2 regions of the Vibrio sp. 378 genome follow, and region 2 is predicted to be linked to the other one. Evidence: predicted binding sites of a transcription regulator. Region 2 holds the regulator's gene; the other holds the start of a gene.
The links. Region 2 encodes CRP, which controls carbon source genes, mostly activating them, when cyclic AMP is high. Its sites were predicted from a motif close to TGTGANNNNNNTCACA; they were not measured.
Positions count from the first base shown of each region.

Region 1 (6,088 bases), on a different contig from region 2:
ATTCGAGGCTTTTGAATATGTAATAATAATTTTTTGAATTTTTACATCTCTTTGTGTGGAGCTGGCTTTCCCTTGTTAGTTGCAGGTAAAGGCTGGTGAGCCGAGTAAATTCAGTTCATGTCTTTCCAGTTTGCTAGCACAGCGATAATAAGCGAGAATACCGCACAATATCGAATAGTAGATATGCTTGCCTATTTTGTGAGCATGAAAGTAATTTAGAAGATTAACTAATGTCAAATCCCCTTTTTTTAGGCGAAGTGTCTAAGCGCAGAACGTTCGCTATTATTTCTCACCCGGATGCGGGTAAAACCACCATTACTGAAAAAGTACTGTTATTCGGAAACGCGATCCAAAAAGCAGGTACGGTTAAAGGTCGTGGTAACGCACAGCACGCAAAATCAGACTGGATGGAAATGGAAAAGGAACGTGGTATCTCGGTTACTACTTCTGTAATGCAGTTCCCTTACAACGATTGTCTGGTAAACCTACTTGATACGCCTGGACACGAAGACTTCTCGGAAGATACTTACCGTACTCTAACGGCAGTTGACTCATGTCTGATGGTTATCGATGCAGCGAAAGGTGTTGAGGACCGTACTCGTAAACTAATGGAAGTTACACGTCTACGTGACACGCCAATCGTAACCTTCATGAACAAACTTGACCGTGACGTTCGTGATCCAATGGAAGTATTGGATGAAGTAGAAAACGAATTGGGCATGATGTGTGCGCCAATCACATGGCCAATCGGCTGTGGTAAAGAGTTTAAAGGTGTTTACCACATTCACCGTGATGAAACGATTTTATACGAATCAGGTCACGGTCATGAGATTCAAGAAGTTCGAATCATCAAAGGTCTCGATAACCCAGAGCTTGATGAAAAAGTTGGTGCAGGCCTTGCGGAAAGTGTTCGAGAAGAGCTTGAGCTTGTCATGGGTGCTTGCCCTGAGTTTGATTTGGAAATGTTCTTAACCGGTGATCTTACGCCAGTTTACTTCGGTACTGCATTAGGTAACTTTGGTGTGGATCATATGCTAGACGGTCTAACTGAATGGGCTCCAGCGCCGAAAACTCGTCAAGCGGTTGAACGTGAAGTTGAAGCGACTGAAGAGAAGTTCTCTGGTTTCGTATTTAAGATCCAAGCGAACATGGACCCAAAACACCGCGACCGTATCGCATTCATGCGTATTGTATCGGGCACTTACACGCAAGGTATGAAGATGAACCACGTTCGTCTTGGCAAGCAAGTGAGTATCTCTGATGCAGTAACCTTTATGGCTGGTGACCGTGCACGTGCAGAACACGCTTACGCCGGTGACATCATTGGTCTACACAACCACGGTACTATTCAGATTGGTGATACCTTTACGCAAGGTGAATCATTGAAGTTCTCTGGTATTCCGAACTTCGCTCCGGAACTATTCCGTCGTATTCGCCTGAAAGATCCACTAAAGCAGAAGCAGCTTCTCAAAGGCTTGGTTCAGCTATCAGAAGAAGGTGCGGTACAGGTATTCCGTCCTCTACAGAACAACGATCTGATCGTTGGTGCCGTTGGTGTACTTCAGTTCGATGTTGTTGTGGCTCGTTTGAAATCTGAGTATAACGTTGAAGCGATTTATGAAGGCATTAACGTTGCAACTGCTCGTTGGGTTGAGTGTGGTGATGCGAAGAAACTGGATGAGTTCCAACGCAAGAATCAAGCGAACTTAGCATTGGATGGTGGTGATAACCTAACGTATATCGCCCCAACAATGGTTAACTTAAACTTGGCGAAAGAGCGTTTCCCTGACGTTGATTTCCGTGCGACGCGTGAGCACTAATTTGCGCGGTTAGGGTAAGCCTTAACGCAAACTAGATTTTAAAACGCCCTTGGCTATAAACTTAGCCAAGGGCGTTTTTATATAAGGATAAGATATGAATTGGTTTAAACGTGGGCTAAAGCGTTACGACAACTGGTGTAAAGAGATGGGGTTAACTCCCGATCAGAAACGTAGTTGTGTCCCATATCGAAAAGACCCAGCCCATCAAACTGAAGAGAAGAGTGAAGCCCAACCATCCTCTGATTTTCTGCCCGCAGATACAGATAAAAAGCGTCAAGATGAAGCTCTTTGATACGCACTGCCACTTTGATTTTGATGTGTTTCAAGATGACTTTGCACATCAACTTGAGCTTGCTCAAACGCAAGGCGTCGCAAGAATTTTGATTCCTTCCGTCGGTCCGCAAAACTGGGCTCGTATTCAAACTTTGGCAGAGCAACATGCCAATTTGTATTATGCGCTCGGCTTTCATCCGTATTTTCTTGAAGATAACGTTGAGCAGCACCTTACAGAGCTAGAAGGCTATCTAAATCAAAAAGGGCAGCAGTGCGTGGCAATAGGAGAGTGTGGTTTAGATTTTGCCATTGATGTTGATCCACAGTTGCAAGAAAAGATACTTGAAGTTCAATTTGAGCTGGCTAGACGCTTCGAACTCCCAGTTATTTTACATAGCCGAAAAGCGCACAATCGCCTCATTCAAATGGTGAAAGCGGCGAATCTCCCTAGAGGTGGTGTGCTACACGCTTTTTCTGGGAGTTATCAGCAAGCCATGGAGTGGGTCAAATTAGGTTTTTTTATCGGTGTAGGAGGAACGATTACCTACCCAAGAGCCAAGAAAACACGCGACGCAATTCAAAAATTACCACTCGAAAACCTAGTAATCGAAACAGACGCACCAGATATGCCTATACTTGGATATCAAGGGGAGTCAAATCACCCAGCCAAACTCATTCACGTCTTTAATGAGCTCGTAGAGTTGCATAACGGCCGAAAGCAATCGATTGCCTCTCAACTGTGGAAAAATAGCAATTTTGCTTTCTCGATATGTGAATAAAATCTAAAAATGTGGTTTGAAATCGAAAACGTTTTCCTGCTTATTGTGAATTAACTCACAAAGCTGGTTGAATCAATCATGAATCTTATAGGAAAGTGTGAGGCTGGCATTACTTTAATTGATTCTGCATGAGTATAATTGCCCCCGCTTTATAGCTCCATTTTGTAACACGCCAATAAATAACTTATAAGGAAGTCATAAACTATGAGCCTGTTTATGAGCCTAATCGGTATGGTAGTGCTTCTTGCGATTGCAGTGGCATTTTCTAACAACCGAAAAGCTATCAACTTTAGAACTGTGGGTGGCGCATTCGCTATCCAATTCGCATTAGGTGCATTTGTTCTGTATGTACCTTGGGGCCGTGATCTACTAAACGGTTTCTCTTCAGGTGTTTCTAACGTTATCAACTACGGTAACGATGGTTCATCATTCCTGTTCGGTGGTCTTGTTTCTGACAAGATGTTCGAAGTATTCGGCGGCGGCGGTTTCATCTTCGCATTCCGTGTTCTTCCTACACTGATCTTCTTCTCTGCACTGATTTCAGTTCTTTACTACATTGGCGTTATGCAATGGGTTATCAAGATTCTTGGTGGCGCACTACAAAAAGCGCTAGGCACTTCGCGTGCGGAATCAATGTCAGCAGCAGCTAACATTTTCGTAGGTCAAACTGAGGCACCTCTAGTTGTTCGTCCATTCGTTCCAAAAATGACTCAATCAGAGCTATTCGCGGTAATGTGTGGTGGTCTAGCTTCTGTTGCTGGTGGTGTACTAGCTGGTTACGCATCTATGGGTGTTCCACTAGAGTACCTAGTTGCGGCATCATTCATGGCAGCACCAGGTGGTCTACTGTTCGCTAAAATCCTTCACCCTGAGACTGACCAGCCTCACGAAAGTATCGAAGAAGCGATGGACGGCGGTGACGACAAACCAGTTAACGTAATCGACGCAGCTGCGGGCGGTGCGGCTTCTGGTCTACAACTTGCACTTAACGTAGGTGCAATGCTAATCGCATTCGTTGGTCTAATCGCGCTAATCAACGGTATGCTAGGTGGCATCGGTGGTTGGTTCGGCATGCCAGAACTAACACTAGAGCTAATCCTAGGTTACGCGTTCTCTCCACTAGCATTCCTAATCGGTGTTCCATGGGCAGAAGCTGTAACAGCTGGTTCATTCATCGGTCAGAAAATCGTAGTGAACGAATTCGTTGCTTACTTGAACTTCACACCATATCTAGGTGAAAACGCTCAAGTAATCGCGGCAACTGGTGAAGTAATGTCTGAGAAGACAACAGCTATCATCTCATTCGCACTATGTGGTTTCGCGAACCTTTCTTCTATCGCGATTCTACTTGGTGGTCTAGGTAGCCTTGCACCAAACCGTCGTAGTGACATCGCTCGCATGGGTGTTAAAGCAGTTCTTGCAGGTACGTTGTCTAACCTTATGGCAGCGACAATTGCAGGCTTCTGCTTAAGCCTTGCAGCACTATAATTAGAATCGGTTCTTAATATATAGACGCCGTTTTACATCATGCCCTGTAGCAATCATGCCCTGTAGCAAGAGATTGCTGCGGGGCATTTTTCGTTTTTCGGGCTCCAAAATTTCATCGGGTGTTTGCCTTAGTCGAGGTATTACGCAGTCAATGGAATAGGGGCTAGGAAATTTTGAGATACAAACCGTTTGCGCTCTATTTGGTGCTACAGTTTTGCGGTGAAACTCTATAATGTATTAATCACAGGATAGTGGTTAAGCTTGATTCTTAATCACGTAATGAATATTACATAATCGATGGGCAAATGAATTGCCCTGCAATATTAGATCTAATAGGCGTTTTGCTTTGTGATGTGATATTAAAGACACCGCAATCATAGATTGTTGTGCCATAGGCCAAACTGGTACTGTGCGGTGACAAGGATAGCAATTGGCATATGATAAATTTTCGCTGTATATGCCGAGTCTTCAGGGAACCAAGTCCGTTCATTAATAGACTGTTTAGCCATTTACTCACATTGTCTCGACTTGTTGATTATAGTTAAAGACGTGATGTAAGGCTGAGTAGTGAATTTTTTGAATATTGATCGGAGATAGAAATGAGCGATTTAAAAGCAGCAGCGCTACGTGCACTTAAACTTATGGACCTAACTACGTTGAATGACGATGACACTGATGCAAAAGTGATCTCACTATGTCATGACGCGAAAACAGCAGTAGGCAACACAGCTGCAATTTGTATTTACCCTCGCTTTATTCCTATTGCTAAGAAGACACTTCGTGAGCAAGGTACGCCAGAGGTTCGTATTGCAACAGTAACGAACTTCCCACATGGTAACGACGACATTGAAATCGCAGTTGCTGAAACAAAAGCGGCGGTTGCTTACGGTGCAGACGAAGTTGACGTAGTTTTTCCTTACCGCGCGCTAATGGCGGGTGATGAGAAAGTAGGCTTCGAACTAGTTAAGCAATGTAAAGAAGCTTGTGGTGACATTCTTCTTAAAGTGATCATCGAAACAGGTGAACTAAAAGAAGAAGCACTAATCAAGAAAGCATCTCAAATCTGTATTGAAGCAGGTGCTGACTTCATTAAAACTTCAACTGGTAAAGTGCCAGTAAACGCAACACCAGAATACGCTCGCATGATGCTTGAAGTTATTCGCGACATGGGTGTTGCAGAAACTGTTGGTTTCAAACCAGCAGGTGGTGTGCGCACTGCTGAAGACGCAGCTGCATACCTAGCAATGGCTGACGAAATCCTAGGTGACAACTGGGTTGATGCTCGTCACTACCGTTTTGGTGCGTCTAGCCTGCTAACCAACCTACTAAATACATTAGAAGTATCGGACGACGTCGCTGATCCAACAGCGTACTAATTCCAATAATACGTCTGAACGGTAGCACCTAAACGGGTGCTACCAAACCTCTTCTATCCTACTACAACCATGGCTCAAAAGAGCTTGGGAGGCACTAATGTATTTACCACAAGAAATCATTCGTAAAAAACGTGACGGCGAAGTCCTAACCGCCGATGAAATCAACTTCTTTATTCAAGGCGTAGCGAACAACACGGTATCTGAAGGTCAGATTGCGGCGTTTGCTATGACGATTTTCTTTAATGAAATGACCATGGATGAGCGCATCGCCTTAACGTGTGCAATGCGTGATTCGGGCATGGTTATCGACTGGAGCCACATGAACTTCGGTGGTCCAATTGTCGACAAACAC
Region 1 covers NZ_JAWOUO010000006.1:206,702-212,789, forward strand. The annotation lists gene prfC (peptide chain release factor 3) at 231-1,820, shown strand; gene R7Q48_RS13345 (DUF5363 family protein) at 1,915-2,112, shown strand; gene R7Q48_RS13350 (TatD family hydrolase) at 2,099-2,872, shown strand; gene R7Q48_RS13355 (NupC/NupG family nucleoside CNT transporter) at 3,077-4,360, shown strand; gene R7Q48_RS13360 (hypothetical protein) at 4,735-4,869, opposite strand; gene deoC (deoxyribose-phosphate aldolase) at 4,960-5,736, shown strand; gene deoA (thymidine phosphorylase) at 5,834-6,088, shown strand, end outside.
Region 1: a site for CRP is predicted at 2,917-2,932, ahead of R7Q48_RS13355 (NupC/NupG family nucleoside CNT transporter). Genes of this name have one in related genera too.

Region 2 (6,088 bases):
GCGAAACTGGATAAAGCGATCGCGACTTTAGTTTAAGCGCGATATCAGTTTAAACGTCAACGCAGACACCCCCGTCAAGGATCTCTGATAGGGGGAATTGTTCCTACAATATAGTTAGGATCTTCTTGCATCTGGAGGGAGTATTGATGCTAGTAGTTCGCCCTATCGCGATGTCGGATTACGACGCACTGCACACTTGTGCGGTGGAGTCTGGTCACGGATTTACATCTCTACCGGTTAACGAAGAACTGTTAACCAATCGAATCAAACATTCAGAGTACAGCTTTGGTAAGCCAGATGTGGCAGAACCAGGCGATGAAGGCTACCTGATGGTTGGCTTTGACTCTGAAACGGGTGAGGTTGCGGGTACCACCGGAATCGAAGCATCTATCGGCTGGGATGTCCCATTTTACTCATATCACATTAGTAAAGTCGTGCACTCGTCGCCAAAGCTTGGCGTTAACAACGTCGTTAAACTGCTTACTTTTGGTAATAACTACACGGGTAACAGCGAAATTTGTACCTTGTTCTTGCGTGAGAAATTCCGCCAAGGTCTGAATGGTCGTCTAATGTCGAAGTGTCGTTTCCTAATGATGGCAGAGCACCCAGAGCGCTTCTCTGAAACGATCTTTGCGGAGATGCGTGGCGTTTCAGACGACGAGGGTAATTCACCATTCTGGCAATGGCTTCAAGAGCATTTCTTCTCTATCGATTTCACGCTTGCAGATTACCTGACAGGTATCGGCAAGAAAGGCTTTATCGCCGACTTGATGCCGAAACTGCCTATTTACATCAACCTGCTCAGCCCAGAAGCGCAAGCCGTGATTGGTCAAGTACATGATAACACGCGTCCAGCGCTGAAGCTGCTTGAGCGTGAAGGTTTTACCAACCGAGGCTACGTCGACATCTTCGATGGTGGCCCAACGGTTGAGTGTGATCTGCGTAATATTGAGTCGGTACGTCATTCATTCCGCGCGCAAGTCAAAATCTCTGAACATTCCAGCACACAAGACTTCTTGATGTGTAATTCATCTTTCGAGAACTTCCGTGCGACAGTCACTAAGGCGGCGTATGACGCAGAGACACAGAGCGTAATGATCGCACCAGACGTTGCGGATGCACTTTCGGTTGAAGAAGGGGATTTCGTTCGCCTTCTTCCGCAGTAACAGACGACAGAATTTAAGGATAGAAACAATGACACATTGGATTGCAGGTGAATGGGTACAAGGTCAGGGTGAAGCATTTACGTCTCTGTCGCCGTACAACCAAGAAGTGATCTGGCAAGGCAAAGGTGCAACGGCAGAGCAGGTGAACCAGGCGGTATCTGCAGCGCGTGAAGCGTTTATTGACTGGAAAAAGCGCCCATTTTCAGAGCGTGAGGCAATCGTGTTGGCTTTTGCGGAGAAAGTAAAAGAGAACAGCGAAAAAATCGCCGAAGTCATTGCCAAAGAAACTGGTAAGCCAATTTGGGAAACGCGCACTGAAGCAGCGGCAATGGCAGGTAAAATTGCCATTTCGATTCGCGCTTATCATGACCGCACTGGTGAGGCGAGCCGTGAAGCAGCAGGCAACCAAATCGTATTGCGCCACCGCCCATTGGGCGTGATGGCGGTGTTTGGTCCTTACAACTTCCCAGGCCACCTACCAAATGGTCACATTGTGCCTGCGCTACTGGCTGGTAACACGGTAGTCTTCAAACCGTCTGAGCAAACGCCATGGACGGGTGAATTGGCAATGAAGCTATGGGAAGAAGCCGGTCTGCCGAAAGGCGTGATTAACCTTGTTCAAGGCGCGAAAGAAACTGGTATCGCGCTCGCTGACGCAAAAGGCATCGATGGCGTACTGTTTACGGGTAGCGCAAATACGGGGCATGTATTACACCGTCAATTTGCGGGTCAACCGGGCAAGATGCTCGCACTAGAAATGGGTGGTAATAACCCGATGGTGATCTCTGATAAATATGGTGATTTGGATGCCACGGTTTACACCATCATCCAGTCAGCGTTTATCAGTGCTGGGCAGCGTTGTACGTGTGCTCGTCGTTTGTATGTGCCATTGGGTGAAAAAGGCGATGCGCTTATCACCAAACTCGTTGAAGCGACACGCAATATTCGCGTAGACCAACCATTTGCAGAACCTGCGCCATTTATGGGACCGCAAATTTCGGTCGCGGCAGCCAAGTTTATTCTTGACGCACAAGCTAATCTACAGTCTCTTGGCGGTGAAAGCTTGATTGAAGCGAAAGCAGGAGAGGCGGCGTTTGTTTCTCCTGGCATCATTGATGTAACGAACATTGCTGAGTTACCAGATGAAGAATACTTCGGCCCACTTCTGCAAGTGGTGCGCTACGAAGGATTAGATAAAGCCGTGGCGCTAGCAAACGATACGCGCTTTGGCTTATCTGCTGGTTTGGTTTCAACCGACGACCAAGAGTGGGAATACTTCGTTGACCACATTCGTGCAGGTATCGTGAACCGTAACCGCCAGCTCACTGGTGCAAGCGGTGATGCGCCATTTGGTGGTCCGGGGGCGTCGGGTAACTTGCGCCCAAGCGCTTACTACGCAGCAGATTACTGTGCGTACCCAATGGCATCAATGGAAGGTCAAGAAACTGTCTTGCCTGCAACATTGAGTCCAGGTGTAGCGCTATAAGTTTTTATTATAGAGTCGCAACTATGCATTGCGGCTCACCTTGCCGGCGCATCATTTAGGTATGGGTTGTAGTGATCGTTGGCAGAACACGAAAAGTGAGCAAAGACTCGGAAAAGCGTGTTGACTGACTGGCATTTACCGTCACAGGTTGATGGTTGCTCGTTCATTATTCTGGACAACTCTTGTTGTGAACGAGCAGCCAACTTCCGCTTACCTTTAAACTCTACATCTCGTAACAAGGAGTCGTTATGACGCCCGATGTGTTATTTGAATCGCTATGGCAAGATTACATTCAACGTCTTTGCCCTTCGGCTGCTAAAGTGCATCAGCTGCTTCAAGAAGATGAGCCTCTGATTAATGATCATATAGCTTTACGTACCTTCAATATCGCGCCTCTTGGTATTGAAACTCTAGCTAAGCCATTTGTAGCTATTGGTTACAAGGCGTGTGGTGATTACGTTTTCGAAAGCAAAAAGCTGGTTGCTAAGCACTATGAGCACCCAGATCCGAAGCAACCTAAAGTATTTATTAGTGAGCTAAAAGTTGAAGAGTGCTCGCCTGAGCTACAAGAGATTGTGAAAAATTTGGTGGCACAAGTCGATGCTGACAAGCTGAACGATAGCGCATTCTTACATGGTGGACGCTTGTGGGATTTAAGCTTTGCTGATTACCAAACGTTGGCTAAAGAAAGTGAGTACGCATCTTGGCTTGCGGCGCATGGTTACGGAGCAAACCACTTCACGGTGAGCGTTAACCAGCTCAATGAATATGAAGAAGTGAAGCAGGTAAACAATCATCTGCGTACCGCTGGGTTTACCATTAATGAAAATGGTGGTGAAGTGAAGGGCACTCCTGAGGTGTTGCTAGAGCAGTCATCGACCATGGCAGATAAAGTAGCGGTTCGTTTTAGCGAAGGCACTGAAATTATCCCTGGCGGGTTTTATGAATTTGCTAAGCGCTATCCGATGGAAAATGGTGATTTGTACCCAGGTTTCGTGGCTGCTTCAGCTGACAAAATCTTTGAAAGTACGAATGGCTAAGTTTTAGGGTTAACCTGTTAAGCTTACTCATTAGTGTTCGCTGCACCCTATCTCATTTGGTCATGAGCAAATAAAAAGCCACCAATGTTGCCATTGGTGGCTTTTATAATTTTGTTCGTGTCACTCTAGTTCGAGATTAACGAGTACCGTAAACCACGATGGTTTTACCGTGAGCAGAGATTAGGTTCTGCTCTTCTAGCATCTTCAAGATACGACCTACTGTCTCACGAGAACAGCCAACAATTTGACCGATTTCTTGACGAGTGATCTTTATTTGCATGCCGTCTGGGTGAGTCATTGCGTCTGGTTGTTTTGCAAGGTTCAGAAGCGTCTGAGCGATACGACCAGTTACGTCTAGGAACGCCAGGTCACCCACTTTTTGGCTAGTTACTTGAAGACGACGAGCCATCTGCGCAGAAAGACGCATTAGGATGTCTGGGTTTACTTGGATAAGCTGACGGAACTTCTTGAAAGAAATTTCAGCAACTTCACAAGGAGATTTAGCACGAACCCAAGCTGTGCGCTCTTGGTCTTCCTCGAATAGACCAAGTTCACCAATAAAGTCTCCTTGGTTTAGGTAAGAAAGGATCATCTCCTTACCTTCTTCGTCTTTGATAAGAACCGCAACAGAACCTTTAACGATGTAGTACAAAGTTTCTGCCTTTTCGCCCGCGTGAATTAGCGTGCTCTTTGAAGGGTACTTATGAATATGACAGTGTGAAAGAAACCACTCTAATGTTGGGTCGGTTTGAGGTTTACCTAGAACCATAATATCTCACTTCCTCTGCAGGGTACGCTTGCGCTATCCATATTTTAGCTAAGCCTGAATTAGGCCTACTAGAATAAGAGCACTTTTTATATGCTGCAAGCTCTCTTGTGTTTCGGTAAGAAATAGTATCCTTTTTCGAAAACGATTTCTTGATTTTAATCGTGCCATGATTGAGATTTTGTAAGCAAAACTGTGCACATGATCACGGTATGAAAAGTAAACATCTTCGCAGGCAGGTTTTTAGCCAATTTTCCCTGTTTCGATGAGCTGTTGTAGGATAGGCCGAACTATGAGCTCCATTGCAAAGCTCATCTTACCGCCGGGTACGACAATCGTGTTGTGGCGTGACATGAATGAGCCATCAATCATGGCCAGCAGATATGGGAAGTCGACATTCTTGATACCGCGTAGGCGAATCACCACAAAACTCTCATCCAAACTAGGGATGCCTTTTGCATTAAGTGGGTTGGAAGTATCAACGGTCGGTACGCGCTGGAAGTTGATGTGAGTACGAGAAAACTGCGGAGTGATATAGTTGAGGTAATCGTCCATGGATCGCACGATTGAGTCCATTACCGCTTCACGCGAATGGCCGCGATCGCGAGTGTCACGTACGAATTTTTGGATCCACTCTAAGTTCACAATCGGCACCATGCCAATTAAGAAATCCACATGTTGAGCAACATTAACATCGCCATCGACCACGCCACCATGTAACCCTTCATAAAACAGCACGTCGCTGTTTTCGGGTAAGTCTTGCCACGGTGTAAACGTGCCTGGCATTTGATTGTAGGGAACCGCTTCGTCAAACGTGTGCAGATAACGGCGCACGCTGCCAGTACCATCATGCCCGAACTTACGGAAAAACTCTTCTAATCCCGGGAAGTCATTAGCTTGTGGGCCAAAGTAGCTAATGTGTCGACCTTGCTCGCGGGCTTTGCGAATTTCGATGTCCATTTCTGGGCGAGTAAAGCGATGGAAGCTATCGCCTTCAACCCATGCGGGTTTAACGTTCATCATATTGAACATTTTACGGAAGGCTTCAGATGTAGTGGTCGTGCCGGCACCGGACGAACCAGTAACCGCAATAATTGGGTGTTTAGCTGACATGACAAACCTTGTCGAAAATTACTTACCTGTAATGTGCAGTAGAGTTACTACTGCACGGTCGATATCCCACTATAGCACGTAACAATACCTTGTCATCGAGTGGGATACGGTAAAATGTGAAGGGTCTAAAATTTTGTTTTATGTTGAATATCGACGGTTTCGTGTAGCTCAGAGAACACGATAACCGCTTCACCTTTTTCCAATTGAGCTTTAACTTGATCAATTTTGTCTTGCAAAGAAACCTCAACGGTTCCGTAATCCGTTCCTTCGCGTAAGACGAATTCACGAATTAAGTTTTCCAATGTTTCCGGCGCAATGTCTTGCCATGGAATGATCATAAATACCTCTAACTTTTATGATGAGCGGCTAGTTTACTGCGTTCGTTGCTTGGATACAGCAGAAAGGTAATCTGCGGCGATACTTTCGTAATACGCGGGCAGCGCTTCCTCCAACCAAAACTTAGGTTTTAACGCCGTTCCTGTTAGGAAGCCAACATGGCCACCGTGTTCAAAGAGAC
Region 2 covers NZ_JAWOUO010000020.1:27,297-33,384, forward strand. The annotation lists gene R7Q48_RS22015 (aspartate aminotransferase family protein) at 1-36, shown strand, start outside; gene astA (arginine N-succinyltransferase) at 147-1,166, shown strand; gene astD (succinylglutamate-semialdehyde dehydrogenase) at 1,195-2,652, shown strand; gene R7Q48_RS22030 (DUF1338 domain-containing protein) at 2,901-3,692, shown strand; gene crp (cAMP-activated global transcriptional regulator CRP) at 3,829-4,461, opposite strand; gene R7Q48_RS22040 (phosphoribulokinase) at 4,702-5,571, opposite strand; gene R7Q48_RS22045 (YheU family protein) at 5,697-5,909, opposite strand; gene R7Q48_RS22050 (hydrolase) at 5,943-6,088, opposite strand, start outside.